DNA from 4 places in the Pseudokineococcus sp. 1T1Z-3 genome. Region 4 is predicted to be linked to each of the others. Evidence: riboswitches for the same ligand, from Rfam matches in the RefSeq annotation. Region 4 holds a riboswitch; each other region holds the start of a gene.
The links. A riboswitch is a leader RNA that binds a small molecule or an ion and turns the genes downstream of it on or off. The one in region 4 is predicted to bind S-adenosylmethionine.
Positions count from the first base shown of each region.

Region 1: it holds a riboswitch for S-adenosylmethionine, as region 4 does, so the genes downstream of both, WDV86_RS03475 (5-methyltetrahydropteroyltriglutamate--homocysteine S-methyltransferase) here and metX (homoserine O-acetyltransferase MetX) in region 4, are expected to answer to the same signal.
Region 2: it holds a riboswitch for S-adenosylmethionine, as region 4 does, so the genes downstream of both, WDV86_RS08260 (bifunctional o-acetylhomoserine/o-acetylserine sulfhydrylase) here and metX (homoserine O-acetyltransferase MetX) in region 4, are expected to answer to the same signal.
Region 3: it holds a riboswitch for S-adenosylmethionine, as region 4 does, so the genes downstream of both, WDV86_RS01155 (aminotransferase class V-fold PLP-dependent enzyme) here and metX (homoserine O-acetyltransferase MetX) in region 4, are expected to answer to the same signal.

Region 1 is NZ_JBBHZF010000012.1:16,630-23,704, reverse strand. It holds partial or broken gene WDV86_RS03485 (AtzH-like domain-containing protein) at 1-571, shown strand, start outside; gene WDV86_RS03480 (hypothetical protein) at 689-868, opposite strand; gene WDV86_RS03475 (5-methyltetrahydropteroyltriglutamate--homocysteine S-methyltransferase) at 1,009-2,178, opposite strand; SAM riboswitch class IV at 2,243-2,366, opposite strand; gene WDV86_RS03470 (App1 family protein) at 2,497-3,513, shown strand; gene WDV86_RS03465 (serine hydrolase) at 3,624-4,808, shown strand; gene WDV86_RS03460 (hypothetical protein) at 4,812-5,630, opposite strand; gene WDV86_RS03455 (DUF2218 domain-containing protein) at 5,761-6,060, shown strand; gene WDV86_RS03450 (NADP-dependent oxidoreductase) at 6,213-7,075, shown strand, end outside.
Region 2 is NZ_JBBHZF010000023.1:174,906-181,980, forward strand. It holds gene WDV86_RS08260 (bifunctional o-acetylhomoserine/o-acetylserine sulfhydrylase) at 22-1,422, opposite strand; SAM riboswitch class IV at 1,454-1,568, opposite strand; gene WDV86_RS08265 (sensor histidine kinase) at 1,615-3,000, opposite strand; gene WDV86_RS08270 (response regulator transcription factor) at 3,028-3,705, opposite strand; gene WDV86_RS08275 (hypothetical protein) at 3,801-3,995, opposite strand; gene WDV86_RS08280 (CvpA family protein) at 4,300-4,869, shown strand; gene WDV86_RS08285 (CHRD domain-containing protein) at 5,000-5,710, opposite strand; gene WDV86_RS08290 (sigma-70 family RNA polymerase sigma factor) at 6,067-6,663, shown strand; gene WDV86_RS08295 (hypothetical protein) at 6,653-7,075, shown strand, end outside.
Region 3 is NZ_JBBHZF010000001.1:261,094-268,168, forward strand. It holds gene WDV86_RS01145 (bifunctional FO biosynthesis protein CofGH) at 1-2,252, opposite strand, end outside; gene WDV86_RS01150 (MFS transporter) at 2,389-3,708, opposite strand; gene WDV86_RS01155 (aminotransferase class V-fold PLP-dependent enzyme) at 3,761-5,116, opposite strand; SAM riboswitch class IV at 5,242-5,354, opposite strand; gene WDV86_RS01160 (fluoride efflux transporter FluC) at 5,433-5,813, opposite strand; gene WDV86_RS01165 (fluoride efflux transporter FluC) at 5,810-6,277, opposite strand; gene WDV86_RS01170 (SDR family oxidoreductase) at 6,390-7,075, shown strand, end outside.
Region 4 is NZ_JBBHZF010000020.1:59,381-66,455, reverse strand. It holds gene WDV86_RS07320 (DNA polymerase) at 1-1,084, opposite strand, end outside; gene WDV86_RS07315 (ATP-dependent DNA ligase) at 1,081-2,835, opposite strand; gene WDV86_RS07310 (hypothetical protein) at 2,978-3,646, shown strand; gene WDV86_RS07305 (YkvA family protein) at 3,693-4,112, shown strand; gene WDV86_RS07300 (DUF4192 domain-containing protein) at 4,233-5,678, shown strand; SAM riboswitch class IV at 5,765-5,876, shown strand; gene metX (homoserine O-acetyltransferase MetX) at 5,973-7,075, shown strand, end outside.

The DNA.
Region 1 (7,075 bases), on a different contig from region 4:
GGCGACGAGGCTGGCCGTCGACGCCGCCTGCCTGGCGGTCGCCGTGCAGACCGGGCTGCCGCTGGCCGAGGTGCCGGCCGAGGACCTCGGCGCCGACGACGTCTCCCGGTGGGCAGAGGCCTTCCGGGTCGTGCAGGCCGCCGAGGCCTGGCGCAGCCACGGCGCCTTCGTGCGGGCCACCCCCGGCGCGCTGGACCCGGTGGTGGAGAGCCGCTTCCGCGCGGGAGAGCAGCTCGCCGACGGCGCGGAGGAAGCCGCTCGGGCGGTGCTCGCGGAGGCACGCACCCGGTTGCACGCCCTGCTCGACGGCGGCGGCGCCCTGTGCCTGCCCAGCACCGCGGGGCCGGCGACACTCGTCGGCGCCGACGAGGACGCCGTCCAGGCGGCGCGCACCGCGACCCTGCAGCTGACCTGCCTGGCGTCCCTCGCCGGGCTGCCCGCCCTGGGGCTGCCGTGGGGCCGGGTCGGCGAGCTGCCCGTCGGTCTCTGCGTCGTCGCCGGGCCGGGGCGCGAAGGCGACCTGCTGGCGCTCCTCGACGAGCTCGTGCCGTCGCGGGAGGTGCCGCTCTGAGCCCTCCCCGTCCTGTGCACCGGCCTGCGCACCGTGCTGGGGCCGCCGGGGACGACGACGCCCCGGGACCGTGAGGTCCCGGGGCGTCGGGCCGTACCTGGCCTCAGCTCTGGGGCGTCAGATCTGGGGCGTGGCCTTCGAGCTGCGGCGCGGCGCGGCGACGTCGTCGGCCGCCGAGGTGCGCCGGCGCGCAGCGGCGCTGGCGGCGCGCTGCCGCGCCTGCAGGTCGTGGTGCTCCGACGTCCGCAGGGTCGCGGCGGCGGTGGTCGGGTCGAGGAAAGGCTGGTGGGACGACACGGTGCGGTTCCTTGCTGTTGCTGCGGCACGCGGGCAGATCGCCCGCTCCATGAGGACAACGCCTGCGGCGCCGTGCCATTCCGCCACCGGCCCCCGACCGCCCGACGGGGTGAGCCGCCGGGTCGGCCGACGTGGGTCCCTCAGCGCCAGATGCTCTCGGAGACCTCGACGACGTGCGCGAGCTTGGCCCACTGCTCGTCCTCGGTGAGCGCGTTGCCCTCCTTCGTCGAGGCGAAGCCGCACTGCGGCGAGAGCGCCAGCTGCTCCAGCGGGGCGTACCGCGCGGCCTCGTCGACCCGGCGCCGCAGCAGGTCGGCATCCTCCAGCTGGGGCGTCTTGGAGGTCACGAGCCCGAGCACCACCGTCTTGCCCGGCGGCAGGTGCCGCAGCACCTCCAGCGACCCGGAGCGCTCGTCGTCGAACTCCAGGTAGTAGACGTCGACGTCGAGGTCGTTGAAGAGCTGCTCGGCGACGACGTCGTAGCCGCCCTCCATCGCCCACGCCGAGCGGTAGTTGCCGCGGCACAGGTGCGTGCCCACCAGCAGGTCGCGCGGCCGGCCGGCGAGGGCTGCGTTGAACTGGGAGATGAAGGCGTCGACCGTCCGCCGCAGGGTCGCCCCCTCGCCGCCGAGGCTCTGCCGGTGCACGGGGTCCCCGAAGAAGGTGAGGGCGACGTCGTCGACCTGCAGGTAGCGCAGCCCGGCCGCGTGCAGGCGGGTGATCTCCTCGGCGTAGGCGGCGGCGACGTCGGCCTGCAGCGCCGCCTCGTCGTCGTAGACGCCCGTCCAGCCCAGCGGCGTGACCCCGTTGTGGACCATGTTCGGCGAGGGGATGGTGAGCTTCGGCACGGCGCCGGTCCCCGCCTCGGCCACCGCCTCCTGCAGCGACGCCAGGGCCGGCCCGAAGATGGTCTCGCCGAGACGGACAGGCCCCCGCAGGTGCCGCTCGATGCCGGGCCAGAGCACCTCGGTGCCGTCCAGGCCCCCGCGGAAGGGGAAGGCGAAGGTGCCGCCCGGCTCGATGCCCTCCAGGCCGAAGACGAAGTCCTCGTGCCAGGAGTGGCGGCGCACCTCCCCGTCGGTCGCCGCGCCCAGACCGAGGTCGCCCTGGCGGCGCACGAGGTGGCGCACCGCCTCGTCCTCGACGGCGGTGAGCTGCTCGGCGGTGATGTCGCCGCTCTCGCGCTGGGCGCGGGCGCGCGTGACGGCGGCGGGGCGCAGCAGGCTGCCGACGTGCTCGGCGCGGAACGGACCGCCGGGGCTGACGGCCGCGAGGCGGTCGGCGCGGGCGGACGGTGTCGTGGTGCTCATGGCTCTCCCTGTGCAGGAGGGCGGCGCTCGTCACCGCCCTCGACGGGGCACGGCAGACGGTCGCCTCCCGCGCTTGGCGCTGCCGCCGCGACAGGACGGGCAGGCACCCTGGTCATCACCCGGGGCACCCCACCGCGAGAGAGGGTTGCCGGCCAGCGACCCGGGGGTTCGCGCTGGCACTCGTGACCGCTCCCGACGATAGCGCGCTCGCGGCCCCGTGGGCAGACCCACGGCGCCCCTGAGGGACGACCCGGAAGAGGACCCGGGGAGGGCCGGACGGCCGGGCGCCCCTGCTCGCCGTCGGGCACGCTGACGCCCGTGCAGGAGAGCCAGCGCCGGCCGTCGTCGGCGATGCCGGCGGACGCCCCCAGGGGCGTGCGCACCGCCTACCGCGTGCAGAACGGCGTCCGCGACGCGGCGGCGGCGCTGGCCCGGCGGCGCGGCTGGACGCCGGCGCTGCTCACCTACCCCGGCTACGGGACGCCGCGGGGCGCGCGGGTCCTCGGGCGGGTGCTGCTCGCGCCGCGCGGCACCGAGCCCTCCGAGCGCGTCGGCCTGCCGGGCTGGCGCCGCTTCCTCACCCTCGAGCTGCCCGACGCCGAGGTCGAGGTGACGCTCGGCGGCCGGTCGACGTCCGTGCGCACCGACGCCTCGGGCTTCCTCGACGCCGTCGTCGACGCCGACCTCGAGCCCGGCCGCGAGCGCGTGCACCTGGCCGTGCCCGGGCGCGCGGCCCTGGAGGGCGTCGTGCACGTGGCGCCCGCCGACGCCGTCCGCGGGGTCGTCTGCGACGTCGACGACACCGTGTGGGTCACCGGCCTGCGGACGCCGCTGCTCGCCGCGTGGCGCACGTTGACGGGCTCCAGCGCCAACCGGCACCCCGTGCCGGGGATCTGCGCCCTGCTGCAGGCCCTGGTGGCCGGCGACCGCACGACACCCGTCGTCTACCTCTCCAACGGCGCGTGGAACCTCAACGGCCCGGTCGTGCGCTTCCTGCGCCGCCACCGCCTCCCGGCGGGCGCGGTGCTCATGACGGACTGGGGCATCACCCCCGACCGGTGGTTCCGCAGCGGCCAGGCGCACAAGCGCGCGTCGCTGGAACGGCTGGCACGGGAGATGCCGGGCGTGCGCTGGGTGCTCGTCGGCGACGACGGCGAGCACGACCCGGAGATCTACCGCGACTTCGCCCGCTCGCACCCCGGGCACGTCGCCGGCATCGCGCTGCGGCAGGTCGGCCGCGGCGCGCAGCCCCGCGTCGAGGCCGAGGGCGACGTGCCCGTCGTCCTCGCCCCGGACGGGCGCCGACTGCTCGCCGACCTCGCGCCGCACCTGTGACGGCTCCGCCGTGACGCCGCCCCCGTGACGGCACCGCTGCCGGCGGCGCCGTCGACCCGCCCGGCGCGCGGCTCCCGCCGTCGAGCCCGCTCCCGCTGCATCATCGAGCGGTGCTCGCCCCCCGCCGCGCGCTGCTGACCGCGGTCGGCGCTGCCCTCGTGGCCGGCCTGACGGGCGGGCCGGCCGCGGCGTCCGAGCCGGGCGCCGGCCCCGCGAGCTCGTCGACGGCGAGCTGGACGGGCGGGTCGACGGCCATCCCCTCGGCGACGCCGGTGCCGGGCGCGGGCCGCCTCGACGTCGCCCCCCTGCAGGCCCTCGTCGACGAGGCCGCCGCGGACGACGTCCGCCTGTCGGTGGGGGTCGAGTCCCTGGACGGCGCCACGCTCACCGACGGGCCCGTCGTCCTGGGCTCGACCGAGGCCTACTCCTCGGCGTCGCTCGTGAAGGTGGCGCTCGTCGTCGCGGCGCTGCGCGCCGTGGACCGGGGCGACCTCACGCTGGACACCCCGGTCACGGTGACCGACGCCGACGACGTCGGCGGTGCGGGCGTGGTCGCCGGCTACCGCTCGCCGTACGAGGCCACCGTCGCGGAGCTCGCCGAGCTGGCCATCACCGTCAGCGACAACACGGCGAGCAACGTGCTCGCCGAGGAGGTCGGCCTGCCGGAGGTGCAGCGCCTCGTCGACGACCTCGACCTGGAGCCGACGCACCTGGGGCGCCTGTTCATGTCCTCCGGCGGCGGGGGCGCGCGCAACGAGATCGACACCGCGAGCACGCTCGAGCTGTTCCGGGCCGTCTACGAGGACGACGTGCTGAAGGCCTCCTCCCGCGGGCTCCTGCTCGGCTGGCTGCGGGGCCAGCAGCTCGACACCAAGTTCGCCCCGGTCCTGCCCGGCGTCGACCTCGCCAGCAAGACGGGTGACACCTCCTCGGTGAGCCACGACGCCGCCTACCTGCTCGACCCGGGGCGCGAGACGGTGCTCGTCGTCCTCTCCGAGACCGAGGACGGGCGCTCCCCGACCGCAGCGGCCGACCCCTACCTCGCCCGCGTGGCCGCGGAGGTCGGCGCCCAGGTGGCCGCGGCGGCGGCCCCGACGCCCGCGGTGGTGCCGGGCGAGACCGAGACGGTGGCCGACACGGTCCGGGAGACGCTCGCCGGCCAGGAGGACCCCTCGGGCTCGGCCCTGCCGGCGTTGGGCGTCGTCGCCCTCGGCGTGCTCGCCCTGCTGGCCCTGGCCGTCGTCGCGCTGCGCGCCCGGGTGCTGCTGCGCCGGCGCCGACGCGCTCGGCGCTGAGGCTCACACCGGCACGCGGCGCCGGTCCACCTCCGGACGGGCGAGGACCAGCACCGAGGCGACGAGGACGGCGACGCCGACAGCCAGCGCCGGTGCCCACCCGGGCCGGACGCCGTCGCCGAGCAGCGCGAGGCCAGCCAGGCCGGGCAGCAGCACCTCGGTGACGGACAGGACGGCCGTGACCGTGCCGGGCGCACCCTCCCGCAGGGCGGCGGCGACGAGCAGGACGCCGACGACGCTCATGACGACGAGCGCGTAGGTCAGCGGCTGGGTGAGCAGCCTCATGTCCTCGGCGAGGTCGCTCGTGATGTGCAGCGCCCGCACGCTCAGCGCCGTCCCGCCGTAGGCGGCCCCGGCGACGGCAGCCATGAGCAGCGGCCGACCGGAGCGCAGGACGGGCAGGGCGAGCGCGGCGAGGACCAGCGCGCTGGCGACGAGCACGGGCACCGCCGCCGAGGGGAGCGCGGCCGGCCGGCCGGGGGCGGCGCTGGCGGCGACGAGCACGAGCCCGAGGACGACACCGCCGACGGCCACCAGCTGGGCGCGCGGCACCCGGCGGACGTCGAAGCGGTGCGCGGCGAGCGTCGTCAGGGCCACCGTGGACGTCAGCACGGACTGCACGGCGACGACGGGCAGGAAGCGCAGCGCCACGACGGCGAGGACCCAGCCGACGCCGTCGAGGGCGAGGCCGAGCAGGTAGGCGGGCTGGCGCCAGACCGGTCGGTCGGCGCTGGCCCGGCGGCTGCCGGCCGCCTCCAGGAGGGTCGCGGCGGTGTTGGCGAGCATGGCCGCGAGGGCGGCGGCGAGGCCGAGCAGCGTCACGGGCGCCAGGGTGCCGCACCCGCGGAGGGGCGCTCGTCCGGTCGGCGCGGAGAGGCCGTCGCAGCGGCCGACGTCCGCCTGCTGGTCGGGGACTGGCGGGAGGCGGGCGGTGCACGGCGATGATGCAGGCATGGACACCGCCCAGACCGCCCTGACCTCCCGCGCCGACGTCGAGATCGACCGTCCGGAGCGCTGGGCGAAGCAGCTGGTGTCGCACCTGGCCCGCAAGGCCCCGCTGCAGAGCACCTCCGAGGGAGAGGAGCTCACCATCGGGGCCGGCACGGGCGTCGTCCGCGCCGAGGCGACCCGCCTCGTCCTGCTGGCGCGTGCCTCCGACGCGGCGTCCCTCGCCCGGGTGCAGGACGTGCTCGGCGGCCACCTCGAGCGCTTCGCCCACCGCGAGCAGCTCGTCGTGCACTGGCACGACTGAGCCCCCTCGACCGGACTTCGTAGCCTTCTTCCCTCTCAGAGGGCCCTGACGGCGGACTTCGTAGCCTTTCTCCGGTCGAGGGGCGGCACAGGTGTCGGGCAGACGCCGTGCGCAGCAGGAAGCACGACCGGCGCGGCGTCGTTGGAGCGGCCATGCGCGCGATGAGCTACGACACCTACGGCGACCTCGACGTCCTGTCCTCCGGCGACCTCCCCGAGCCGAAGCTGGCGCCCGGCGCCGTGCTGGTCGACATCCGGTCCGCGGCGGTCAACCCCGTCGACTGGAAGCTCATGGCGGGCGGCCTGGACGCCCTCATGGACGTGACGTTCCCCGTCGTGCCCGGCTGGGACGCCGCCGGCGTCGTCGTCGGGACCGGGCCGGACGTCCCCGAGTGGCAGGTCGGCGACGAGGTCCTCACCTACGCCCGCAAGGACGTCGTCGGCGGCGGCACCTACGCCGAGCGCGTCGCCGTCCCGGCGGTGAGCGTGGCCCGCAAGCCGGCGCGCATGACGTGGGACGAGGCGGCCGCCCTGCCCCTGGCCGGGCTGACGGCGCTGCGGATGGTCGAGCTGTGCGAGGTCGGCACCGGCGACGTGGTCCTCGTGCACGCCGGCAGCGGCGGCGTGGGCCACCTCGCCGTGCAGGTCGCCCGGGCCCGCGGCGCCCGCGTCCTGGCCACCGCCAGCGAGGGCAACCACGACTTCCTGCGCTCCCTCGGCGCGGAGCCGCTGGTCTACGGCGACGGCCTGCCGGAGCGCGTCCGCGAGCTGGTGCCCGGCGGCGTCGACGTGGTGCTGGACGCCGTCGGCGGCGTCCTGGAGCAGACCCTGGCCGTGCTCGCCGACGGCGGCCGGCACGCCTCCATCACCGAGCCGGAGGTCGAGGAGCACGGCGGGCGCTGGGTGTGGGTGCGCCCCGACGGCGCCGCGCTGGGGCGCCTGACGGCGCTCGTCGAGAGCGGTGACCTGCGCGTCGAGGTCGCCCGGACCTTCCCGCTCGCCGAGGCCGCGGACGC
Region 2 (7,075 bases), on a different contig from region 4:
GCGCGCGCGGGACGGCGACCCTCAGGACCCCTTGGCGGCGGTGAAGCCCTGCTCCAGGTCGGCGAGGATGTCGTCGAGGTGCTCCAGCCCGACCGACAGCCGCACGAGGCCTGGTGTGACGCCGGCCTTCTCCTGCGCCTCGGGCGAGAGCTGGCTGTGCGTCGTCGACGCCGGGTGGATGACGAGGCTGCGCACGTCGCCGATGTTGGCGACGTGGCTGTGCAGCGAGAGGCCGTCGACGAAGCGCCGGCCCGCCTCCAGGCCGCCGACGATCTCGAACGAGAGCACGCCGCCGGCGCCGCGCGGCGCGTACTTCTGCTGCCGGGCGTGCCACGGGCTGGACGGCAGCCCCGCGTACTGGACGCGCTCGACGTCCTCGCGCGCCTCCAGCCACTCGGCGACCGCCTGGGCGTTGGCGACGTGCCGCTCCAGCCGCAGGCTCAACGTCTCGATGCCCTGACCGAGCAGGAAGGCGTTGAACGGGGAGATCGCCGGCCCCAGGTCGCGCAGCAGCTGCACCCGCGCCTTGAGGATGTACGCGAGGTTCGCCCCGAGCTCGCTGCCGACACCAAGGTCCCGCGCGTAGACCAGACCGTGGTAGCTCTCGTCGGGGGTGTTGAAGCCGGGGAAGCGCTCGGGGTGGGCGGCGTAGTCGAAGGTGCCGCCGTCGACGATCACCCCGCCGATCGCCGTCCCGTGACCGCCGAGGTACTTCGTCGCCGAGTGCACGACGACGTCGGCGCCCCACTCCAGCGGGCGCGAGAGGAACGGCGTGGCCACCGTCGCGTCCACGACGAGCGGCACCCCCACCTCGTGCGCGACCGCCGCGACGGCCTCGACGTCCAGGACGTCGCCCCGCGGGTTGGGGATGGCCTCGCCGTAGAAGACCTTCGTGTTCGGCTGCGCCGCAGCGCGCCACGACTCCGGGTCGTCGGGGTCCTCGACGAAGGTCGTCGTCACGCCGAGCTTGGGCAGGGTGTAGCGCAGCAGGTTCACCGTGCCGCCGTAGAGGCTCGGGCTGGCGACGACGTGGTCGCCGGCCTCGGCGACGTTGAGGATCGCCAAGGTCTCCGCCGACTGGCCGGAGGCCACGAGCAGCGCCCCGACACCGCCGTCGAGGTCGGCGATGCGGTTCTCGACCGCCTCCGTCGTCGGGTTGGTGATGCGTGTGTAGATGTTGCCGATCTCGCTGAGCGCGAAGCGGGCGGCGGCCTGCTCGGTGCTCGCGAAGGAGAACGACGTCGTCTGGTGGATCGGCAGGGCCCGCGAGCCCGTCGTCGGGTCCGGCGCCGAGCCCGCGTGGATTTGTCGGGTCTCGAAGGACCAGCCGCCCGGCGCGGGCGCGTCGGACAGCGGGCCCGCCTCGGCGACGTCCGGCGTCTGCGGCTCGGCGGCAGGTGTGCTGGTGGGCTCGACGGACATGGGGGCGCTCCCGTGCTCAAGGGCTCGCGTGAGCCCGCGCTTGCCGCGCCCGGACGGACGACGGCCCGGTCATCACCCGGGGCACCCCGCCGCAGGAGGAGGGTTGCCGGCCAGCGAGCCGGGGCTTGACGCTGGCGCTCATGACCTGGCGAGGACGGTAGGACACCGGCGGCGACGCCCGGGACCCGCGTCTCAACCAGCGGGACGCACAGGGGTGACGCCGGCCCCGGGCAGGCGGAGCACCGCAGCCGTCCCCCGGGTCCCGTCGGGGCGTGGCGCCAGGACCACGTCGCCCCCGTGCGAACGGGCGATGCCGCGGGCGATGGGCAGCCCCAGGCCTGCGCCGCCGGCGTCGCGGGAGCGCGCCTCGTCCAGGCGCACGAGCCGCTCGAAGACGCGCTCGCGGTCCGCCTGCGGCACCCCCGGGCCGTCGTCGAGGACCGTGACGACCGCGTCGTCGCCCTCCCGGCCCGTCCGCACCTCGACGGAGCCGTCCGGACCAGCGGCGCGGACGGCGTTGTCGAGCAGGTTCGCGAGCACCTGCGCGAGGCGGTCGGCGTCGGCACGCACGCGCAGCGGCGGTCCTGACGCCAGGTGCAGGGCGGCCGACGGCCGCAGGCGCCGGTCCTCGACGGCCGTCCGCGCCAGGTCGCGCAGGTCGACGTCGGCGAGCTGCAGCTCCAGCCCGCGGTCGATGCGGGCCATCGTCAGGAGGTCGTCGACGAGCCGCGACGCACGCCGGGACTCCCGGGCGACCGCGGCGGCGAGCCGCTCGGTCTCGGCGCGGGGGCGCTCGGCGCGCACGAGCAGGTCGGCCGCCGCGTGGACGCCGGCCAGCGGCGTCCGCAGCTCGTGCGCCGCCTCGGAGAGCAGCGCACGCATCCGCTCCTCCGAGGCGCGGGCCCGCGCCTCGGCGCCCTCGACGGCGTCGAGCATGTCGTCGAACGCCGCCGCGGTACGGCCCAGCTCGGTGCCGGGCCGGTCGGGCCGCAGCCGGCGACCCCGGTCGCCGGCGGCGATGGAGCGCGCCGTCGCGGTGATGCGGTCCAGCGGCGCCAGCACCTGTCCGACGACGGCGAGCAGCGCCAGGGCCGCCAGCACGAGGACGACGACGCTCGCCACCGCGAGCACGGCCCGCACCTGCGCCACCGTCGTCCGCACCTGCGAGGCGTCGGCCGAGAGCACGAGCGTGCCGTCGTCGAGCTCGGTGGTCGTGCTCAGCAGGTCCCCGCGCTGGCGGACGCCGTCGCGGACGCGGTCGCCGCGCCCGCCGGTGCCGGCCGACGGCGCCGGACCCGCGGTGAGGACGCCGTCGTCACCGGAGTACCGGACCGAGACACCTTGTCCCGCCAGCTGGTCGACGAGGTCGTCGGCGTCGACCTCCCCCTGGAGCGCGACCGCGACCGCCGCACGGTCGAGCAGGCGCTGCTCGATCTCGCCCTCCAGCCGCGCCCGCAGCGCCTGGTCGACGACGACGCCGAGCACGAGCAGCAGCGCCGTCAGCAGGGCCAGCACCGTGACGACGACGCGCCGGCGCAGCGAGCCGGTGCGCAGCCGCTCGACGCGGCGGCTCCTCACGCCAGACCTGCTCGTGCCGAGCCCATCTCAGCCGGCCCGCAGCACGTAGCCGACACCGCGGACGGTGTGGATGAGCCGCGGGCCATGGGCCTCGGTCTTGCGGCGCAGGGCGCTGACGTGCACCTGGACGAGGTTGTCGGCGTAGTCGTCGTACCCCCACACCTGCGTGAGGATCTGCGTCGTCGACACGGCCCGCCCGCGGGAGGCGACGAGGAAGGCCAGCAGGCGGCGCTCGGTCGCGGTGAGGTCCAGGGCATGGCCGCCGCGGGTGACGACGCCGGCGCCCTCGTCGAGCACGAGGTCGCCGACCTCGACGGTGCTCGGCAGCCGGCCCAGCCGGCGCAGCAGCGCCTGCAGCCGCAGCACCAGCTCGGCCATGGCGAAGGGCTTGACGACGTAGTCGTCGACCCCGGCACCGAAGGCGCTCACCCGGTCGGCGAGGTCGTCCAGGGCGGTGAGCATGACGACGCCGGCGTCGGTGCGACCCCGCACCACGCGGACCAGCGCGCGACCGGGGCGCCCCGGGAGCATCCAGTCGAGGACGACGAGGTCGGGGCGGAAGCCGTCGAGCTCGGCCTCGAGGTCCTCGCCGTCGACGAGGCCGCGCGCGACGAGCCCCTCGTCGGCGAGCGCGCCGAGGACCGCCTCGCGGATGGCCTCGTCGTCCTCGACGAGCAGGACGCGCGCGGGTGCGGGGGCGGCCATGCCGGCAGTCTGACGGGAGGGCCTGGGCGAGAGCCATGACGGCCCCGTGGGCTCACGCCTTCTGAGGGCCTCGAGCCCCCGCGGGCGTCGACGGCTCAGCCGCGCTCGTCGTCGGCCCGACGGGCGCGCCGGGAGAGCAGGCGGCTGCCCTTCTGCAGCCCCGAGGAGACGGCGCCCGGTCCGCGGGAGGCCTCGAGCCGGCGCCCGGCCGCACCCATGGCCCGACCGGCCAGCGGCAGGGCGAGACGGGCGACGAGGTACCGGCGGATCAGGGTGATGACGACGGGCACGTCGGCCTCCAGGGCTGCGGCGCGGGTGGGGCTGGACGCCGTCGGGCGGCGCCCGACGGACCGGAATTGTCGCGCCAGGGCGGCGAGCCGGCGAGCCGGCGGCGGGTCACCTGAAGGTCACCTCATGCCCGTCCCGGGGGCCTCGTCCTTGAGGAGGTCTTGAGGAAGCCGGGCGACGGTGGTCGGGCACGACGTCCTGCGTCCCACGGGCGCCCCCCGGGTGGGGGCCACGGACGCCACGCCCCGACGAAGGAGCACCGATGACGACGACACCGACACGCCCGAGGACGCCGGGAGTGCCGGCATGCCCAGCCCGACGCGGCGAGGGGCAGGGCTTCTCGTGACGTCGCTGCAGGAGCTGGCGTCCCAGGCGACGCTCGTGGACGTCGTCGCCCTCGCCGTCGTCGTCCTCGCTGCCCTCGGCGGCTGGCGCTCGGGCGGCGGGACCGTGCTCGGCCGGCTCGTGGGCGGTGGCGCCGGGCTCGTCGGCGGGCTGTGGGCCGCGGCCGCCGTCCCGGCGCTGCTGCCCGCGGTCCAGCCCGGGTGGCTCGTGCCCGTCATCTGCCTGGTGCTCGCCGTGCTCCTCGGCCTGGCGGTCGGCGGTCTCCTCGGCGGCGCGGTCTCGGGCCTGCTGGCCCGCCTGCACGTCGGCGTGCTGGACAGGGCCCTCGGTGCCGTCGCCGCCGGCGCCGTCGCGGCGCTCGTCTGCGTCGGGGTCGTGTCGGCGGCCGCGGCGTGGGGCGGCCCGACGGTCGCCGACCACGTCGCGGGCGGCGTCGTCGCGTCCGCCGCCTCCGAGCTCAGCCCGTCGGCCCTCCTGGACGAGGTGCCCCGCCGCACCGACCTCCCCGCGCCCCCCGTCCCCGACATGTGACCTTGACGCGCCAGACCCCGACCCACCCGACGTGTGACCTTGACGTGCAGCCCGTCGCCGGGAAGGCGCACGTCAAGGTCACACATCGGGGAGAAGGCCGGGGAGAAGGGGCCGGGGACGGCGACCTGCGTCAGCTCTCCTGGGTCTGACGACGACGCAGGAGGACGACGCCGGCCGCGCCCGCTGCGGCGACACCGAGACCACCGGCGACCAGCGCCGTCGTGGGCACTCCGGCGGCGGTGCTCCCGAGACCCGTGCCGGCGCCGCCGACCGGGACCTGCCTCAGCTGGCCGCGGACGGCGCCGGGCACGAACTGCGAGGTGTGCGTGTCCCCGAAGTAGGCCGCGGGGTCGGCCTCGATCGCCGAGAGCGAGAAGCCGGCCGCCGTGTCCTGGCCGTCGTCGCCCTCGACCCCCGTGGTGAACGGCCCCTGCAGGCAGCCCGAGCTGGTGCGGACGTCGCCGTCACCCGCGGGGTTCGGGAAGGCCAGCCGCGGGGGGCCGGGCTGGCCCGACGGGGCCTCGTGGACGTGGGTCGCCGTCTTGGCCGGGCTCTCGTACGGCGGCTCGACGCCGCGGGTCGTGATGTCGTAGCAGACGACCTCCTCGTCGCTGTTGATCCGCAGCTCCATCGTCCCCGAGCTGCCCTCGGGGCCGGGAGCCGGCTCGCCGTCGGCGTTCACGACCATGTCGGGCGACAGGTCCGCCGTGAAGGCGCTGGTGAAGCTGTCGGGCTCGGAGACCTGGGTGGCCGACGCCGGAGCGGCGGCGGTGGCCGTGAACGCTGCGGCCAGGGCGAGGGCGCCGATGCCGGCGCCGGTGCGGGCGGTCAGACGACTCATGGAGGACCTTCCTCGGGCAGGGCGCGGCCGTGACGACCGCCGGTCACGAGGGGGTACGTCGCCACCTCTGCCGCCGTTCAACGACGGAGCGGCCCAACGCGTGTGACGCTCGTCACACGGCAGGCGGTGAACGGTGTCCCCGACGCCGACGTAGCCCCCTGCGGTGCGTACGGTGCCCGCGCACGTCGACGGCGGGTGCCCGCCCCGGAGCCCACCACCCGGTGGCCGGGGCGCCGGCAGGCGACGCGGCGGAGGTGCTGGTGCTGGGGGGCGGAGGTGCGGTGGCTGCGTCCGGCTCGCGCGACGTCCCCGGCCCCCGCGGGACCGAGCCGACGGGCGCCGGCAGGGCAGCCGACGTGGACCGGGCAGCCGACGTCGAGCAGGGCTTCGACGTCGAGCACGCCTTCGACGCCCACGCCGGTGAGCTGCTCGGCTTCGCCACGGCAGCAATCGGCGACCGCGGCGCGGGCGAGGACGCCGTCCAGGAGGTCTTCGTGCGGGCCTGGCGCGCCCGGGACGGCTACGGCCCCGGGCGCGGGTCGGTGCGCACGTGGCTCTTCGCGATCGCCCGCAACGTCGTGGTCGACGTCCACCGCGCCCGCACGCGCCGCCCCGTCCTGGCGGCCGAGGACGACGACCGCCGCGAACGCCCCGGCGGTGACGACCCCGCCGCGCAGGCGGTGGACCGGCTCGCCGTCCTGGACGCCCTGGGCACGCTCTCGCAGGAGCACCGCGCCGTCGTGCTGGAGGTCTACCTCGCGGGCGCCGGGTACGCGGAGGTCTCCGCGCGGACCGGCGTCCCCGTCGCGACGCTGCGCAGCCGGATGCACTACGCGCTGAAGGCGTTGCGCCGAGAGCTGGAGCTCGGTGGTCACACCGGCCCGGCAGCAGGGACGATGGAGGGCCGGCCGACCGGCCGGAGGAACGCGCAGGAGGTCCACCGTGAGCGGTGAGGAGCAGCGCCGCGGCGAGCTCGTCGCCGGTGCGGCCGTCGGCGGGCTCGAGCCGCACGAGCAGGCCGAGGTCGACGCGCTCGTGGCCGCCGACCCCGAGGCCGCGCGCGAGCTGGAGGAGTTCCGCGCCGTCCTCGCCGCCCTGCCGCCGCGCGGCGAGGGATGGGAGTCCGCGCGCCCGTCAGCCGCCCTGCGGGAGCGGGTCATGGCGGCGACGATCGGCGCGTCGGGCGGCGCGGCGCATCCAGGGGGCGACCGCACCGACGTGGGGCCCGAGCGCGTCGCCGAGGTGACCGAGCTGGCGCCGCGACGGCGTCGCACCGCCGCGCAGGCCGCGCTGGCCGCCGCGGCCGCCGGCGTCCTCGTCGGTGCGGTCGGTGCGCTCGGTGTCAGCGGCCTGGCCGACCGACCG
Region 3 (7,075 bases), on a different contig from region 4:
AGGGGCACGAACTCGGTGAAGCCGCCGGTGCGGTCCTGCACGCCGGCCAGCGTGCGCAGGTGCGCGACCCAGTGCCGCGGGTCGTCGACGTGGCCGTACATCATCGTCGAGGAGCTTCGCAGGCCCAGGCGGTGCGCCGTCTCGACGACGTCGACCCAGGCGGCCGCCGGGAGCTTGCCCTTCGTGAGCACCCAGCGGACGTCGTCGTCGAGGATCTCCGCCGCGGTACCCGGGATGGAGCCGAGCCCCGCGGCCTGCACCTCCTCCAGCCACGCCTGCACGCTGACGCCGCGCTTGGCCGACGCCGTCGCGATCTCCATGGGCGAGAACGCGTGCACGTGCATGTCGGGCACGGCGTCCTTGACGGCGCGGACGATGTCGACGTACGCCGTCGGGCCGAGGTCGGGCGAGATGCCGCCCTGCAGGCACACCTCCGTGGCGCCCCAGGTCTCTCGCGCCTCGCGGGTGCGCTGGGAGATCTGCTCCAGCGACAGCGTGTACGCGTCGGCGTCGGTCTTGCGCTGGGCGAAGGCGCAGAAGCGGCAGCCGACGTAGCAGACGTTGGTGAAGTTGATGTTCCGGTTGACCACGTACGTGACGTCGTCGCCGACGACGTCGCGGCGCAGCCCGTCGGCGAGCGCCGCGACGGCGTCGAGCGCGTCGCCGTCGGCCGTCATCAGCGCGAGGTACTGCTCGTCGGACAGCCCCGCCGGGTCGGCGTCGGCGGCGCGCAGCGCGGCGGCGACGTCGCCGTCCACCCGGGTGCCGGGCAGGGTCGACGAGCGGGTGCCGTCGCGGCGGTCCTGCGCCGGCACGCGCTCGGCGACCGCCTCCCAGTCGCCGTAGACCTCGTCGAAGTCGCTGCGCCGGTCCGTCGTGCGGCCGGTGGTGTCCACCTCGACGTGCAGCTCGGTGCGCCCGCTGCCCCCGCCCGAGGCGACGAGCCCGCCGTCGGGCTCCTGCCAGGGCAGCCCCACCGGCGACGTCGTCGGGTCGGCGAGCCCCGTCGCGGGGTCGACCAGCGCGCGCACGTGCGGGTGCAGCCGCGGGTCGACCCACGCCTCGTCCCGCTGCAGCGCGCCGAGCACGTACCGCGGGTGGGCCGTGAGCCGTTGCGCCAGGCCGAGCCCCGCGTCCGCCGTCCACCGCTCGAGGTCGTCCAGGTGCGGCCACGGCCGCTCGGGGTTGACGTGGTCGGGCGTGACGGGCGAGACGCCGCCCCAGTCGTCGACGCCCGAGGCCAGCAGCGCCGCGACGTCGCCCGAGTCGGAGAGGTTGGGCGGCGCCTGCAGGCTGACGGTCGGGCCGAGCAGCACGCGGGCGACGGCGAGGGTCGCGAGGTAGGTCTCGCGGTCCAGGTCGGGTGCCGCCTGCATCGCGGTGGCGTCCTTGGCCCGGAAGTTCTGGACGATGACCTCCTGGATGCCGCCGTACTCGCGCGCGACCCGGCGGATGGCGAGGAGGGAGTCGACGCGCTCGGCCGGCGTCTCGCCGATGCCGACGAGGATGCCCGTCGTGAAGGGGACGCCGACCCGGCCGGCGTCCTCGAGCACGCGCAGCCGCAGCGCCGGGTCCTTGTCGGGGCTGCCGTAGTGCGGGCCGCCGGGCTGCGACCACAGCCGCTCGGCGGTCGTCTCCAGCATCATCCCCATCGACGGGGCGACGGGCTTGAGCCGCTGCAGCTCCGACCAGCTCATGACGCCGGGGTTGAGGTGCGGCAGCAGGCCCGTCTCCTCCAGCACGCGGACCGCCATGGCGCGGACGTAGGAGAGCGTGTCGTCGTAGCCGTGCGCGTCGAGCCACTCCCGGGCCGCGGGCCACCGCTCCTCCGGCCGGTCGCCGAGGGTGAAGAGGGCCTCGCGGCAGCCCTGCGCGGCGCCCTCCCGGGCGATGTCGAGCACCTCGTCAGGGCTCAGGTAGGCCGCCGGCAGCCGGTGCGGGACGGTGACGAAGGTGCAGTAGTGGCAGCGGTCCCGGCACAGCCGCGTCAACGGGATGAACACCTTGCGCGAGTACGTGACGACGCCGGGCCGGCCGGCGCGCTCCATCGCGGCGTCGCGCACGCGGGTCGCGACCGCCTGCAGCGCCGCGAGGTCCTCGCCCCGCGCGTGCAGCAGGACCTCCGCCTCGCCGGCGTCCAGCGCCTTGCCGTCGCGCGCACGGGCCAGGGCCCGTCGCAGCTGGGCAGGCGTCGGGATCTGCACGTGGGGGGTCGGCGGCGTGCTGGGGCGGACGGACGGCGGAGGGAGCAGCGTCACCGCCTCACTCTCGCACGTGGGCGCCGCCCCTCCTCCGTGCCGGAGGGACGCCGCGTCCCGCTCCGTCGACGTGCCGGGGCAGGAGCGCGGGAGGCGGGCCGTCGTCGAGCGCCGAGAAGGACGGGGGTGGTCAGGCGCGGGGCGGGTGGCGCTGCTCGCCCTGACGGGGCAGGACGCCGAGGAGCGGGACGAGGGCGAGGAGCAGCAGCGTCCCGCCGACACCGACGACGGGCGTGAGCAGCCCCTCCGGCGTCGGGCCGCTGCCGTCGAGGACGCCGAAGAGCGGCAGCAGCAGGACCAGCAGCGCCGCCATCACCCCACCGAGCCGGCGCGCCGCCCCGAGCGCGGCCGTCGCCTCCCGCTCGCTGCCCTCGGGCGCCAGCAGGGACACGACGAGACCCGTCCCCTGCACCACGGCCCCGAGCCCCAGGCCGACGAGCACCACGGGCAGGAGGGCCAGCGGTGGGCCGTCGAGGACGAGCCAGGCGACGAGGAGCAGCCCCGCCGCGGCCACGACGGCGCCGACGGTCCCGGTCTGCGCCACCGCCGGTGCACGGCCCACCCGCGCCAGGGCCGCCGTCGCGGCGACGACGCCGACGAGCCCGGCCAGCACCCCCGCGACGAGCACGGCGGCGCGGACGAGCGGGGGGGTGAGCTCCAGGAAGAGCACCGTCTGGACGAGCGCGAGCAGCGCGGTCGTCCCGACGACCGCCCCGACGACCGCCCCGAGCAGGACCCCGCGCTGCCGCAGGACCGCCCAGGAGGACGGGCCCGCGGCCGGCGACCGCGGCGCGCTCGTCCGCGGGCGGGCGCGCACCGACCGCAGGAGCACGAGCGCGACGACGGCGAGGGCCGCGCTGAGCAGGGGCACCGCCCGCCACCCCCCCACCTGGTCGGCGAGCAGCCCTCCCGCCAGGGCCCCGAGCACGGCCCCCACCCCGGTGACGAGGACGAGGGCCGCCTGCACGCGCACCTGCAGCTCGGTCGGCACGGTCGTGACGAGCGCCGCCCCGGCGCCGACGACGAGGGCCCCCGCGCCGACGCCCTGCGCCAGCCGCCCGAGCCCGACGGCCAGCACCGAGGCCGAGGCGTCGCCGTCCAGGCCGGTCGGCCCCGGGGCGAGCGTCACGGCCACGCCCCCGGCGAGCACCAGCAGCGCCGCGGCGACGAGCAGGGCCAGCCGGGGCCCGCGGGCCGAGGCGCGCGCCGCGACCGGCACCGCCAGCGCCACGCCGAGCACCGAGGCCGCCACGGGCAGGGCGACGGCGCGCTCCAGCTCCAGGTCGCGCCGCAGCTCGGGCATCGCCGCAGCCGCCGCGAGGAGGTCGAAGGAGACGAGCAGCGTCGCGACGAGGACCCCGGCCAGGACGGACCGGGCCTGCCGGGGCGGGACGGCGGTCTCGGCTCCCCTGCCTCGTCCGGCGGAGGAGGGTGCGGTCTGCTCGCTCACGGCAGGCGAGCGTAGGTGGCGCCGCCGACAGCGGTCCCCAGCGCCGGGTGCCTCAGCCTCCGCAGGGCCGCGCGGCCGCTGCCCGTGCGCTCGGGTCGCCCCACTCCGGCCACGGCCGGGGGTCGTCGACCGGTGCGTGCCGGCCCTCGACGACCTCGTAGGTCCACGCCGGGCCGTCGGCGACGAGCGACTTCAGCGCGGCGACCAGCCGGTCGACGTCCTCTGCCCGCGTGCCGACGCCGACGCTCGCCCGCACCGCCCCGCCGGGCAGCCCGAGCCGCGCCAGCAGCGGGTGCGCGCAGAAGCGCCCGTCGCGCACCCCGACGCCGTGCTCGGCCGACAGGTACGCCGCCACGAGCCCCGGGTCCACGCCGTCGACGGTGAAGGTCACGACCCCGATGGACGACGGCACGTCCTCCAGCGCCCGGACGACGCGGACGCCCGGCACCTGCGCCAACCCGTCGAGGAGTCGCGCGCGCAGCGCCTGCTCGTGCGCCTCCAAGGCGCCGTCGTCCAGGGCGGAGAGCGCCTCGCACGCGGCGGCGAGCGCGGCGGCGCCCAGGACGTTCGGCGTCCCGCCCTCGTGCCGGGCGGGCGCCGTCGCCCAGCGGACGTCGTCGGCGCCGACCTCCTCGACCGCTCCCCCGCCGGCCAGGTGCGGCGTGCCGGCGTCGAGCCAGTCGCGGCGCCCGACGAGCGCGCCGGCGCCGAAGGGCGCGTAGAGCTTGTGGCCGGACAGGGCAACCCAGTCGACGCCGTCGCGCGCGAGGTCGAGCGCCCGGTGCGGGGCCAGCTGGGCGGCGTCCACGGCCAGGCGCGCGCCGTAGTGGTGCGCCAGCGCGGCGAGACGCGCGAGCGGCAGCTCCTCGCCCGTGACGTTGCTCGCGCCGGTGACGGCCAGCAGCGACGTCGGCGCTGCGGCCAGCGCCCGCTCGAGCGCCTCCACCGTCCCCTCGAGCGTGCTGGCCGCCGCGACGACCCGCTGGGTGACGCCGCGGTGGCCCTGCGTGCGCCACGGCAGCAGGTTGGCGTGGTGCTCCAGGTCGAGCACGAGCACCGACCCGCCGTCCGGCACGCAGCCGGCGAGGACGGCGAGGGCGTCGGTGGTGTTGCGCGTCCAGACGACGACGTCGTCGCGGCGGGCGCCGACGAAGCCGGCGACGACGTCGCGCGAGCCCTCCAGCACGGCGGTGCTCACCTGCGAGGCGTACCCGGCGCCGCGGTGGACGCTCGCGTACAGCGGCAGCACCCGCTCGACGTGCTCGGCGACCCAGACCAGCGCGGGCGCGCTCGCGGCGACGTCGAGGCCCGCGTAGCGCGCCTCGCCGCCGGTGACGAGCGGCACGCGCTCCTCGCCGCCGACGACGGGGAGCAGCGGGTGCTCGCCGGGCGCGGGCGCGGCCCGCAGACGCCGACCCCCCGGCTGGCGCTGCCCGACGGCGAGACGCCCGGCAGCAGGAGGCCGCGCGGCGGGCACGAGGGCGAGACGGGGGGCAGCACTCACGGCAGTCTCCTGGAGAGCCAGGACCCGAAGGTCCGCGCTTGCCGCGCCAGGGCCGGCGCGGCCAGGTCCTCACCCGGGGCACCCCACCGCGGAGGAGGGTTGCCGGCCAGCGAGCCGGGGCTTGTCGCTGGCGCTCTTGACCTGCTCGCACCGTAGGGCACGAGGCGCCCGGTGACCAGCCCTCGGGACGGGTGCCCACCGTCCGGACCGCGGGCGCCGTTCAGCCCGCGAGCAGCCTGCCCAGCACGAGCCCGCCGCCGGCCGCGGCGGTGCTCATGAGGACGGTGACGAGCGCGGCGGCGGCCGCCGCGGCGGCACGACGCTCCTGCCCGAGCCGCAGCACCTCGACGACGGCGGTGCCGAAGGTCGTGAAGCCGCCGCAGAAGCCGGTGGCGACGACCGGCAGGACGGCGCCCGACTCCGCCCCGCCGAGCAGACCGGTCGCCAGCCCGATGAGCAGCGAGCCTGCGACGTTGACGACCGCTGTGCCCCAGGGCCACCGGCCGCCGAGGGCGCTGCGCACCTCGCCGTCGACGACGACGCGCGCGACCGCACCCAGCCCGCCGGCCAGGCACACCGCGAGGAGGACGGCGGCGCTCACCGCGCCACCTGCGGGCCTGGCGCCCCGCGGCCGACCGACGACGCCAGGGCGACGCCGACTGCCGCGGCCGCCACCCCCGCGACGAGCGTCGTCCCGGCGTAGGCGAGCGCCGTCGCAGGGCTGGCGCCGGCCAGCTCGACCGTCTCCAGGGCGAGGGCGCTCGTCGTCGTCAGCCCGCCGAGCAGACCGGAGCCCACGACGACGCGCGTGGCCCGGCGCGCCCCGACGTCCGGCCCGCGCCGGGCGAGGGTCTCCAGCAGCAGGCCGAGCAAGAAGGCGCCGACGACGTTGACGAGCAGCGTCCCCGCCGGCCAGGCGCCCTCCTGCGGCGGCAGCGCGAGCCCTGCGGCCAGGCGCAGGCCCGTGCCGACCGCGCCACCGACGAGCACGCCGAGCAGCAGCACCGGCGAGCGGTGCGCAGGAGGCCGCTGGGGTGCGGAAGCGGCGGAGAAGGTCGAGGGCACGGCGGGACCGTAGGCACTCCAGCACCCCTCCCGCGGCCGTGAGGCGCTGGTGCGGCGACCGGTCGCCGACCGACCTTGTGCACCGCCCGGTCGGGGAGCAGGCTCACCGCCGGTGAGCCCGCAGCCGCTGCACGACCGGGTCGTCCTCCTCACCGGCGCGAGCCGGCGCCTCGGCATCGGGGCCGCGATCGCCCGCCGCCTCGCCGCCGACGGGGCGGGCCTGCTGCTGCACGGGTGGCCGCCGCACGACGCCGAGCAGCCGTGGGGAGCCGACCCCCACGGGGCAGAGGTGCTGCGGGACGAGCTGCGCGTGAACGGCTCCCACGTCGAGCTCGTCGAGGTCGACCTCGCCGAGCCTGGCGCACCACAGTTCCTGGTCGATGCGGCGCGAGCGGCGTTCGGGCACGTCGACGCCGTCGTCGCGAACCACGCGCGCTCGTCCGCCCGGTCGCTGGAGCAGCTGACGGCGGAAGAGCTGGACCTGGCCTACGCCGTCAACACCCGCGCGACGCTGCTCCTGGCGCAGGCCTTCGCCGCCCAGCACGACGACGCCCGTCCCGGCGGGCGTCTGCTCTGGTTCACCTCGGGCCAGCACCACGGCGCCATGCCGGGGGAGCTGCCCTACGCCGCGAGCAAGGCCGCGCTGCACGAGCTCACGCGCAGCCTGGCCGTGCACCTGGCCCCGCGCGGCATCACCGTGAACTGCGTCGACCCTGGCCCGACCGACACGGGCTACGCCGACGACGCGCTCCGGGCGTCCGTCGCCGCGGCGAGCCCGGGCGGACGCTGGGGCACGCC
Region 4 (7,075 bases):
CGAGCAGGTGCCCGGGATCGGCCCGGACGGCCGGGCGCAGCTCCCGGGGCAGGCTGTGGACGCCGCCCGTCGCCGTCATCCGGCCGGCGCCGCCGTCGCTCGCCGACCACGTGGCGCGCAGCCGCCCGCCCGCGACGTGCTCGGCCAGCCAGCGGTGCCCGTGCGCGACGGCGAAGCGCTCGCGCTGGCGCCACCCGACGAGGGCGGCCAGGACCGGGTGGGCACCGGGCGCGGCGGCCAGCTGCTCCAGGCGCCAGGACCGGGTGTCGGGCAGGTCGAGCCCTCGGGAGGCGAGGGCGGCGCGCACCGCGGCCGGGTTGCGCAGGTCCACCGTGGCGTCGCCGAGCAGCCGCAGGACGGGCGCGTCGCGGGCGGCGCGCTGGGCGGCGGCCTCCCGCTCGGTCCCGGCGGGTGGGCCGACGAGCCGGTCGAGGACCTCGGCGGCCACGCCGACGTCCAGCGGCAGACCGCTCGTGCCGAGCTCGACGGCCAGCAGCGACGCCGCGGACTCCGACCACGCCGTGTGCAGCGGGCCGGCCCGCCCCGAGGCCGAGGGGCCCGTCAGCTGCTCGCGCTGGCGACCCGCGGTGGCGAGCGCGAGCTCGGCCCACGCCGCGGCGCTCGCCGGCGACGCGGCCCAGGCGCCGTCGGCCCAGTCGGCCCGCAGGTGCCCGTCGGCCCGCAGCGGCCCGCCGGCCCCACCGTCGCCCGCGCCGCCGGCCTCCTCGACCAGACCGCCCAGGTCGAGCTGCCCCGCCGCCGGCGCCGCGCCCGGGTCGAGCCCGGCCGCGGCGGCGACGACGGCCGAGGGGTCGTCTCGTGCCCCACCCTCCAGCAGCCGGCAGACGGCCGCGAGGTCCCACGCGCGCGCCAGCCGCAGGTCGGGCGCGGCGTCCAGCAGCGGCCCGAGCAGGTCCTCCGCCGACCACAGCACCCAGCGGGGCGAGCGCTCGGACTCCAGGCGCGCGAGGACCTCCGCGGCGGCGGCGGCGTCGCGGGCGGGCACCGCCCACGCGCGCTCGGCGTCGGCGAGGCCGAGCCCCGCGGGCGCGCGGACGACGGCGAGGAGGTCCTCGGTGCTCACGAGGGCGACGGCGGCCCGGCCGCAGCGGCGTGCAGCCGCTCCACCTCCTCGACGACGTCGGCCTCCGAGGCCGGCTTGTCGGGCCGGTGGGCCAGGACGCGGGCGAAGCGCAGCGCCAGGCCGGCGGGGTAGCGCGGGGAGGTCTGGACGCCGTCGAGTGCGATCTCGACGACGAGCTCGGGCCGGACCCGCACGACCCCGCGGGAGTCCTCGACCGCCAGGGCGCCCAGGTGCTCGGTCTGCCAGGCCAGCATCGCGTCGGTGAGCCCCTTGAAGGTCTTGCCCAGCATGACGAGGCCGCCGGCCGGCCCGAAGCGGCCGCGGGGGTCCCGTGCGCCGAGCCACAGGTTGGACAACGTCCCGCGGCGACGCCCGGAGCCGTGCTCGACGGCGAGCACGACGAGGTCGAGCGTGCGCCGCGGCTTGACCTTGACCCACGCCGCGCCCCGACGTCCGGCGGCGTACGGGGCGTCCGCCGCCTTGACGACGACGCCCTCGTGCCCGCGCGCCAGCGCCGTCCGCGAGAGCTCCTCCGCCGCGGCGAGACGTCCGGCACCGACCTCGCCGTCCTCGCCCGCGGCCGGGACGGCCACGCCGGGCACCGCCAGGTGCGGGGCCAGGTCCAGCAGCACGGCCCGGCGCTCGTGCTGCGGCGCGTCGAGCAGGTCGGTGCCGTCCCGGTGCAGGACGTCGAAGAGCACCAGCTGCAGCGGCTCCTCGGCCCCCTCCCCGTCGGCCACCGTCGCGCCGGGTCGGGGCGGCTCGGCCCTCGGCGTCCGCGTGGCGACGCGCGAGGAGGTCTCCTGGAAGGGCGCAGGACGTCGTGCCTGCCAGCCCGGCGTCCCGGAGCCGCTGGCGGGCACCTCGCCGTCGGCCTCCGGCGACGGCGCCCGCGGGGCGGCGCCGCCGGCCGGCCGCAGGGCCAGCACCTCGCCGTCGAGCACGAGCCGACCCTGGCCCGGCAGCGCCCGCACCGCCGCGACCACCTCGGGGAGCCGGTCGGTGACCTCCTCCAGCGTCCGCGTCCAGACCCGGACGTCGTCCTCGCCGTCGTCCTCGCGGCCGAGCCGGTGCACCTGCACGCGGACGCCGTCGAGCTTCCACTCCACGAGTGCGGCGCCCGTGCGGGCCAGCGCCTCGCCGAGCGAGGGCGCCGAGGCCGCGAGCATGGGGGAGACGGGCCGTCCCAGACGCAGGCCGACGCCGTCCAGGGCGGCTCGCGCCGCACCGGGGCCCTCCGCGGCGAGCGCCAGGGCGGCGACCTCGACGACGTCACCGGACAGCGTCAGCGCCCGGCGCACCGCGGCGGCGGGCACCCCGGCCGCGAGCGCGAGGCCCTCGACGAGCACGCCCCGCTGCGCGCCCTGGCGCAGCTCTCCGGAGACGAGACCGGCCACGAGCCGCTGCTCCGGTGCCGTGGCGGCGGCGAGCACGCCCCGCAGCAGCCCCTGCCGCCGCCCGCCCGAGCCGGGGCCCGACTCCGCCGCCGCGGACGCCATCGCGGCGTCGACGTCGAGCACCGCGAGCGAGGCCGCGGCGGCCGGCGGCGGCGGGTCGGCCAGCGAGCGCCACCCCAGGCCGGTGCGCCGCTGGCGCAGCTCGCCCTCCAGGTAGCGGACGACGACGTCGCGCTCGGCCGGCGCGCCGGTGGCGGCCCTGCGCAGGACGTCGGCGACGAGCTCGGCCTTGGCGCGGCGCGAGGAGGTGGCCGCGACCTGGTCCAGGGCGGCGGCGAGCGTCGAGAGCAGCACCCCGTCATCATGGGGGCGCCCACCGACAGCGCCGCCGACCCCTCGTGCCGGCGGGGCTGCGCACCCGACCCGCCACTCCCACCCGCCCTCTACCCGCCAGCCCGCGCGAGCGGCCCGCCGGCGGCCACGACCCGGAGGACCCATGCCGAAGGACGGCTCCTCGCGCCAGGACGAGAAGGACCGCGAGAAGGCCGCCGCCGGCCTGGTGCAGCGGCTCGTCGACCTCGGCATCGCCGGGGCCGGCCCCCTGGACGCGGCGCACGAGGTCGCCGACGCCGCCCTCGCGGCGGAGCAGGGCGACGCCGAGGCGGCGGTGGCGCGGCTCGTGCGCTCCCACGTCCGGCTGGCCGGCGTCGAGGGGTTCGTCACCGGTCTCGGCGGGCTCGTGACCCTGCCGGTGGCGCTGCCCGCCAACGTCGTCGGCTTCTACGCCCTCGGCACCCGGCTGGCCGCCGCGCTCGCCCACGTGCGCGGGTACGACCTGCGCGACGCCGGGGTGCGCGCCGCCGTCCTGGACAGCCTCGTCGGGGCCGGCAACGCCCTGCCGGTGGCCGGGGTCGGCGGCGGCCTCCTGTCGCGGACGCTGCTGCGCGGCCTGCCCGCCCCGGCGCGGATGGCCGTCAACAAGGGCGTCGGCTTCCGCCTCCTCGGGCAGATGGGCGCCCGCCTCGTCGGCCGCCTCGGCCGCTTCGTCCCGGTGGCGGGCGGCGTCGTCGGCGCCGGCGCGGACGCCTGGCTCATGCGCGGCATCGGCAGGCGGGCGCAGGAGGACTTCCCGGCCGGGGGGATCGCCGACCTGGCCCGGCGATGAGCAGCGCTTACCCTGGGGTACCCGTCCGAGCACCCCGGAGGCACCCGTGACCGCTCGCACCCACTCCGCCGGCGCCTTCCGCGCCCTGGCCGCCGCCTTCCTGCGCTCGCGCCGGGCAGGCGACCCCGGGATCTGGGAGCAGGTCTCCGCCCTGCCGCGGCTCGTCGCCGCGACGCTGCGGGGGCGGTACCCGGGCACGACCGTCCAGAGGCTGGGGCTCATGGCGCTCGCGGTCGCCTACGTCGTGTCCCCGGTCGACCTCGTGCCCGAGGGGCTGCTGCTCATGGCCGGGTTCGCCGACGACGCGCTCGTCCTCGCGTGGCTGGCCGGCGCGGTCCTCGAGGAGACCAACGCCTTCCTACGCTGGGAGGGCGAGGGCGAGGGCGCGGCCGTCGACGACGACGCCCGCGCGGCCTCCTCCGGCGCCCGCCGCGGCGAGACCGTCGAGGGGCACGTCGTCGTCTGACGCGCCGCCGGGCGACGCCTCGCAGTGGCCCGTCGTCCACAGGGGCGTCGGTCGGGCCCGCAGGCGGGCTGCCTGTGGACGACGCCGCCGGGCCTGACCACCGGGTGCACGCTCCGGCGCATGAGCACCCCAGAGCGGCCCGCCGCCCCGTCCGACCGCCCGCGCAGCACCGCCCCCCGAGGGCCGTACGTCCCGGGGTCCCGCCGTCGCGGGCGCGGCGCACCGCCTGGTCCCCGCAGCGCCGGCCGGCGTCCGGCGGAGGCGCAGGCCGAGCCCCTGCTCGTCCGCAGCGGCGACCCGCGCGACCTGCTGGCCCTGGTCCCGCACCAGCTGGGCTTCCACCCCTCCCGCAGCCTCGTGCTCGTGAGCCTGCGCGGGCCGCGCCGGCGCGTCGGGCTCGTGGCCCGCGTCGACCTGCCCGCGTCGGTGCAGGCCGTCGCCCGGCTCGACCGCGAGGTCGAGGACCTGCTGGCCGTGGCGGCCCTGGAGCAGCAGGCCGCCGCCCACCTCGACCTCGTGGTGACCTCGACGGTGGGGCACATGGTCGCCGACGGCGCGCAGGAGGTCGTCGCCGTCCTCTACGACGACCAGGGCCCGCCCGGGGACCCCTGGCTCGACCCGCGCGACGCGGGGACCCCCGACCTCCTCCAGGCGCTCCTCGAGCTCCGCTGCCGGGAGGCCGGCGTCGGTCTGCGCGAGTCCTGGTGGGTCGACGGGCGGTGCTACCGCAGCCTGGCCTGCCGCAAGGGGTGCTGCCCGCCGGAGGGGGCGCCGCTCGCCGAGGTCCTCGGCAGCCGGGTCGCCGCCGAGATGGTCGTCGCGGGCTCGGCCCCGCTGACCACGCGCGAGGACCTCTTCGCAGACCTCGTGCCCGTGTCCTCGGCGGCGCAGGAGGAGGCCCGGCGTGGCGTCGCCGCCGAGCGGGCGCGGCAGCGCCGCAGCGGTCAGGACGAGCAGCGGTCGGCCCGGGTGCGCGTCGAGGCGTGGCAGGCCCTCCAGCGCGCCGTCGCGGTCGAGCGGGGGGCGGCCGAGGCGGCACGAGCCCTGCCCGTGGGGCCCGACGGGCCGGCGCCCGACGCGGACCTGCCCGCGGGGGAGCGGCACGACCCCGTCCTGCTGGGCCGTCTGGCCGCGAGCCTGCGGGACCCCCGGCTCCGCGACGCCCTGCTCGTGTCGTGCCTCGACGAGGCCGGCGACGTGCCGGGGCTGCTGCTGCGCGGGCTCGACGACGCCGGTCGGTCCGCGGCGCTCATGGAGCAGGTGGTCGGCGCGGCCGACCAGGCCCGCGAGCCGGTCCCCGCGCTGGTCGACCCCGTCGACGCGCTCCTGGCTGCCGTCGTGCGGCACGTGCCCGGCCCCGACGGCGCCGAGGCTCTGGGCGCCCTCGCGTGGTCGGCCTGGTTCGCCGGTGACGGCGCGCGGGCCGTGCACTGCGCGCAGCGGTCGGTCGAGGTCGCTCCAGCCTCCTCGATGGGCCAGCTCGTGCTCGACGTCCTTGACGCCGGGGCGACGCCCGCGTGGGTCCGCGCCCGCCGTGAGGAGGACCAGCGCCCGCCGTGCGGCTGACGTCCCGCGGTGAGCGGCAGCGGCGCCCGCGCCGGGCGAGGGACGCGCCTTGAGGACCCGCAGCCGGGGCAGGTACCGTCGGCCCAGGTCATGAGTCCCAGCGCCAAGCCCCGGCTCGCTGGGCGGCAACCCTCCTCCGCGGTGGGGTGCCCCGGGTGATGACCGGGCCCGTCGGTCGTCGGCGGGCAAGCGCGGGCCGGCGTCGCACGGCCCCTCGACCAGGAGGTCGCCGTGGCCAGCACCCTCTCCGTCGTCCCGGCCGTGACGCCCGTGCCGCCGGCGCGCACCGCCGCCGTGCCTGCCGCCCCGGGCGGGCAGGCGGCGGCGGCACCCGCGGCCTCGCCCCAGCCGCCGCCCCCCGCGAGCGCGGCCTGGCGCCCGGGCGACCCGGTGGGCGAGCGGCGCAGCGTGCTCGTCGGCGACCTCGTCCTGGAGTCCGGCGCGGTGCTGCCCGGCGTCGAGATGGCCTACGAGGTCTGGGGCCGACCCGACGCCGACGGGGCCAACGTCGTCCTGGTCTGCCACGCGCTCACCGGTGACAGCCACGTCGTCGGACCGGCGGGGGAGGGCCACCCCACGCCCGGCTGGTGGGAGGGGCTCGTCGGTCCCGGGCTCGCGCTGGACACCGACCGGTGGTGCGTGCTGGCGCCCAACGCCCTCGGCGGGTGCCGCGGCAGCACCGGCCCGGCGTCACCGGCCCCGGACGGGCGGCCCTGGGGCAGCCGCTTCCCGGCGCTGACCGTCCGGGACCAGGTGGCCGCCGAGGAGGCGCTCGCCGACGCCCTCGGGGTGGCCTCCTTCGCGCTCGTCCTCGGGGGCTCGATGGGGGGGATGCGGGCGCTGGAGTGGGCGGTCTGCGCGCCCGACCGCGTGCGCCGGCTGCTCGTCCTGGCCTCCTGCGCGGAGGCCAGCGCCGACCAGATCGCCTGGGCGGCGGCCCAGCTCGCGGCGATCGAGGGGGACCCGCGCTACGCCGGCGGGGACTACCACGACGCGCCCGACGGGCTCGGGCCCCACCACGGCCTGGGCGTCGCCCGCCGGATCGCCCACACCACCTACCGCAGCGCGCAGGAGGTCGACGCCCGCTTCGGCCGGCGGGCGCAGGCCGGCGAGGACGTCGCGCGTGGCGGACGCTTCGCCGTGGAGTCCTACCTGGACCACCACGCCGACAAGCTCGTGCGCCGCTTCGACGCCGGCAGCTACGTCGTGCTCACCCGCGCCATGAACGGCCACGACGTGGGGCGCGGCCGGGGCGGGAGGACGGCGGCGCTCGCCCGCGTGACGGCGACGACGCTGGTGGCCGCCGTCACCTCCGACCGGCTCTACCCCGTGGCGGGCAGCGAGGTGCTGGCTGCCGACCTCCCCGCCGCCGGGCCCGTGCGTCTCATCGAGTCCGG